Regions from separate parts of the Myxococcus sp. NMCA1 genome, predicted to be linked through region 1. Evidence: riboswitches for the same ligand, from Rfam matches in the RefSeq annotation. Region 1 holds a riboswitch; the other holds the start of a gene.
The links. Region 1 has a riboswitch for cobalamin ahead of OZ403_RS34760 (TonB-dependent receptor plug domain-containing protein). Riboswitches for the same ligand answer to the same signal wherever they lie in the genome.

Region 1 (2,442 bases):
ACCTGCTCGTCCTGGCACTGCTGGCCTGGAGCGGAGGCTGCGCCGTGGAGGACCCCATCGCGCGGCTGCGTGTCGCGGACGGTGGGACGGGCACCTTCTCCACCGATGACGATGAGGCCCTGCTCCTCGGTGAGGAGGGCCTGGAGCTGGCGCTTCCGGATTGCGCGGAGGTCGAGCCGGATGCCGGCTCGGGCGTGGCTTGCGAGGACGCGGGGACTCAGGGCGTTCCGTAGTCGACTGGTGGCAGGCGTGGGTGGACATCCCACGCGGTGGGACTCGACGGTGAATCGCACGTCCAGAGGCTCCAGGAACTGGCGCCGCCGGAGTCTCGTGTCCATGTTGCGCGCGTCCATCCGGTGAACAGGAAGGTGCGCGTGTTCCAGCCAGCTCCTCGCGATGCGCGGGCCCATGATGGGAGCTGGCCCGTGTTGCTGTGGGAGCCTGCTTCCACGCGGCCGCGCGGTGGGACGTCCCGGTCATCCGAGAAGGCATCGACGCCCTGCGCCATGGCGCCCGTGGTTTTGGAGGTGCGCCCGCGGTTCCGCCCGGCGGACGCCGAGGTGACGGTGGGCAGCGGCGCCGAGTGCGACATCGTCCTCGCCGAGCCCACGGTGTCCCGCCTGCATGCGCGCCTTCGTCGTGAGCCGCACACCGGGCTGTGGTGCGTGACGGACTTGGAGAGCGAGCGGGGGACGTACCAGGATGGGGTGCTCATCCTGCCGGGCCGGCCCGCGCCGCTGCTGTGCCGCTCCCGGCTCACGCTGGGGAACGTGGAGCTCCTGTTCCTCCAGACGTATGCCTTCGAGCAGTCCGTGCGCGTGTCCTCGCTGACGCCCCCGGTGCGCTTGACCCGCCGGAGGTGACCTCCTAGAAAGGGCGCGCCCTTGGGTGCCCATGTCGGGCTTTCAAGAGGGAAGCCGGTGAGAGTCCGGCGCGGTCCCGCCACTGTGAACGGGCAGCCCTGAGGTCAGGGCCGGGGGCTTCGGTTTGTCGCCACTCCATCCGCGGCCGCACGCCGCTCTGGGGGAAGGCGGAAGTCCTCTTCTGGCATGACGCAGCGTGCGCCAGTCGCCAGAGCCCGTCAGCCAGGAGACCTGCCCAGGGGTGCGGCCGAGCCTTTCGCGGGCCCGGGCGGTTGGCCTTCTCTCTTCGTCGGAGGGAGCGGAAGGCGGAGCATGCGGTGGACCTTCCTCGCTGGGCCTGTCGTGTGCCTGGTGCTCAGCCTTCCATGTCCCGTCAGGGCGCAGCCTTCCGAGGCCGCTGCCCCGCCCGCGGCCGTGGATGCCTCTGGGGAAGTGCCCTCCGCCGCACCCGAGTCCGCCCCCACGCGCACTACGGTGGTCCGCGGCAGGACACCGCCTCCGCCCGAGTCTCCGGAGCGGAGGGACCCGACGGGCGCCATCACCGTCATTGATGCGCGAGAGCGAGCGGGCGAGGCGCGCGACACGGCGGAGTTGCTCGTGGGCTCGGTGGGGCTCGCGGTGCAGGACTCCGGTGGCTACGGACAGAGCAAGAGCCTGGTGGTGCGGGGCGCGTCGTCCAACGGCGTGCTCGTGTTCCTGGATGGGATTCCGCTCAACGGCGCGGGCGGCCTGTCGGACCTGTCGCTCATTCCCTCGGCGCTGGTCGAGCGCTTCGAGGTGCTGCGAGGTGGCGCGGGCGCGCGCTATGGCTCGGGCGGCCTGGGCGGCGCCATCAACATCATCACCCGCGCACCGGGGCCGAACCTGCGCACGAGTGGTGAGGTGACCTACGGGAGCTGGAACACGGCGCTGGGCCACGTCGCCGCCACGGGGCCGATGCTGGGAGGGCAGGCGCTGCTGCTGGTGCACGCGGGCCGCTCGGATGGTGACTTCGCCTACGACGTGGACGAACTGCCCGCCGTGGATGGCAATCCCCAGGTCTCCGAGCGGCGTGCCCGCAACAACGCGCAGGGTGGTGGCGCGCTCCTGCGCTACCGGCGACGGCTCGTGGGGGGCTCGCGGCTGGATGCGCTCGCGGAGCTGTCCCTGGAGGACCGTGCCATTCCGGGCACCGTGCAGAATCCCCAGTCCACCGGAGACCAGGAGCTGGGTCGGCTGGCGCTGGGCCTTCGCTGGTCGGGCGTGCTCGACGGGCTGGGGCAGGGGAGTGCGCGAGGCTTCTTCCGGCGTGATGGCCTGGAGGTGACGGGGCGCATTCCCGGCGCGGGCGGCGCGCAGCGGCACTCGGTGGGCGGCGTGGAGCTGGAGGGCCGCAGGCCGCTGGGAGAGCGCCAGTCGCTGACTGTCACGGTGGCGGCCTCGGGTGAGACGGTGACGCAGGAGGAGGGCGCACAGGCCTCCTCGTGGTTGCGCGCCAGCGTCATGGCCATGGATGAGGTGAGGCTCTTCGGCGGCACGCTGGACGTGGTGCCTTCGATGCGGCTGGAGCGGGTGGGGCCGTACTGGTTGCTGTCGCCGA
Region 2 (2,442 bases), 240 kb from region 1:
GTTCTCCCGCACGGTGCGGCCGAACTCCGTCAACACCACCACCATCACCTGCTCCAGCCGAGGCCCCAGGTCCGCGGCGAAGGCCGCGAGCGCACCTCCGAGTTCCTGACAACGGTTGGCGAATGCCCCTGTCGCGGCACCCTGGGCGGCATGCGTGTCCCAGCCGCCCGACTCCGTCGCCGCCACCTCCAGCCCCACTTCTCCGTGGATGAGCCGCGCGATGTCCCGCAGCCGCTGCCCGAGCGGCCCCTTCGGATACACCACCGTCGCGCGCGAAGGCAGCTTCGCCAGCCGGTCCTCGTCCAGCAGGGCCATCGCCTCGAATGCGCCCTGCCCTGTCGTCCGCAGCGCCTCGTCCACGGCGCCCGCGTAGAGCGCACTGAAGCCTCGGGTGGCTTCCTCCCCTCGGCGTCCGCCTCGCAACCGGAACTCCTCCAGCCGCCCCATGGCCAGCGCCCCCGCGTCTCCGAACAACGCTCGGGGCAGCGTGGGTTGCAGCGCCACGGCGCGCAGCGCGGCGCCCTCCTCTTCCTCCAGCGCGCGGTTGAGCCAGCCATCCGGCGTCGACTTGCGCCCTGGCGTTCCGGACTCCACGAAGTCCTGCGCGTCGAAGTGGGAGCGGACCGGCTCCGGCAGTCCCACGCCATGCAGCACCGCCAGCCGGCCGTCGTGCCACAGCGGCATCAGCGCATCGAGCCTCGGATGCAAACCGAACGGCCCTGACAGCTTCAGCGCGGCATCCGGCCCGCTTTCCCGCAGTGCCAGCGAAGGGCGCGCCCGGTGGTACGCCGCATCCTCGATGGGCGGCACCAGCGAGAGCCCGTCCACGCCTCCGCGCAGGAAGACTGTCACCAGCGTGCGGCGAGCGACTGACGCTGGACTGGCGGCGAGCGCCCGCCCCAGGAACCCCGGAGCACAAACGAGCCCCGCGCCCGTCACTCCCAGGGCGCGCAGCAGATGGCGGCGAGTCAGCGGTGCGGTCATGACGTCTGGAGCTCCGTAGTCGCGGCCCGTCTCCAGGCAGGAACACGCATCTCCACGAGAGGTTAACTCGCTCAACACCTCCAGCGGCCTTCCCTCGCGGCGCGTCCGCGCGCCTTGACAGTCCAAGAAGGCCGACAGTACATACGGCCCCATGTTGGTGCCTGGGCCTTGGCCTGGGCTTAAAAGGGAACCCGGTGTGAATCCGGGGCTGCCCCGCAGCGGTAAGTGAGAACGAACCTCGTCACACGCACTGGCTCCCCCTGGGAGCTGGGAAGCGACGAGCAGTAGGAACCCGGCTCCGGCCGGAGTGCTCACGAGCCCGAAGACCTGCCCGCATCCGTTCGTGGGAGAAATCCACGGACGGTTTCGACCTGGAGCCGCGTGGGACGGCCGGAAGGTCCGAGCAGCGCTGGAGCCTCCAGCCAGTCTTCGCGCGCGCCTCGGCTTTTCCGACCCAACCCCGCTCGTGTGTCCAGTCGCCCGTGGGGGCGAAGGTCGGTCCGTGGGCTCCTCCGGGGCCTGGTGTGCGCCGACACGCGTGCATCGTGACAACCCTTCTTCCACGCGGGAGCCCTGTCGGGCGACCTCGGTCGTCCGCGCTGCGTGGAGGACGGACGATGCGGGACGAAGGCAGGCAGGGCGTGCGCTACCCGCAAGGGAATGTGCTGCTGCGCAACCTCGCGCGCGATTTCCCCGTGGTGACACACGGCCAGGGCGTCCACCTCTTCGACGCCACCGGCAAGCGCTACCTGGACGCCTCCGCGGGCGCGCTCGTGGCCAGCGTGGGCCATGGCAACCGCGAGGTAGTGGACCGCATCCACGAGCAACTGCTGCGCGTCGCCTACGTCAACGGCACCCACTTCACCACCGAGGTGACGGAGCAGCTCGCCTCCCGTCTGTGCGCGCTCGCGCCACCGGGCCTGGAGCGCGCCGCGTTCCTGGGCTCGGGCTCCGAAGCGGTGGAAGCCTCGGTGAAGTTCGCCCGGCAGCTCTGCGTGGAGCGCGGGCAGCCCCAGCGCACGAAGGTCATCACGCGCGTGCCTGGCTACCACGGCAACACGCTCTATGCCCTCTCGCTGTCGGGACGGCCCCACTACAAGCAGTTCTTCGGCCCCATGCTGGCGGAGGTCGTCGCCACGCCCGCGCCCTACCCGTATCGCTCCGGCCTGGAGGACTATACACGCGACGGCGCGGAGCACTACGCGCGGATGTTGGAGGAGACGCTCCTCCGCGAGGGCCCGGACACCATCGCGGCCTTCATCGCGGAGCCGGTGATTGGCTCCTCCGCCGGAGCCTCCCCGCCACCGCCGGGATACTTCGAGCGCGTGAGCGCGCTGTGCCGGAAGTACGGCATCCTCACCATCGCCGACGAGGTCATGTGCGGCTGCGGACGCACCGGCCGCTTCTTCGCCAGTGACGTGTTCGACTTCACCCCGGACCTGCTGGTGCTCGGCAAGG

Region 2: it holds a riboswitch for cobalamin, as region 1 does, so the genes downstream of both, OZ403_RS33780 (aminotransferase family protein) here and OZ403_RS34760 (TonB-dependent receptor plug domain-containing protein) in region 1, are expected to answer to the same signal.

What each region holds. Positions count from the first base shown of each region.
Region 1 covers NZ_CP113950.1:8,416,072-8,418,513, reverse strand. The annotation lists gene OZ403_RS34770 (hypothetical protein) at 1-233, shown strand, start outside; gene OZ403_RS34765 (FHA domain-containing protein) at 507-863, shown strand; cobalamin riboswitch at 870-1,116, shown strand; gene OZ403_RS34760 (TonB-dependent receptor plug domain-containing protein) at 1,176-2,442, shown strand, end outside.
Region 2 covers NZ_CP113950.1:8,178,434-8,180,875, forward strand. The annotation lists gene OZ403_RS33775 (DUF1501 domain-containing protein) at 1-984, opposite strand, end outside; cobalamin riboswitch at 1,123-1,333, shown strand; gene OZ403_RS33780 (aminotransferase family protein) at 1,602-2,442, shown strand, end outside.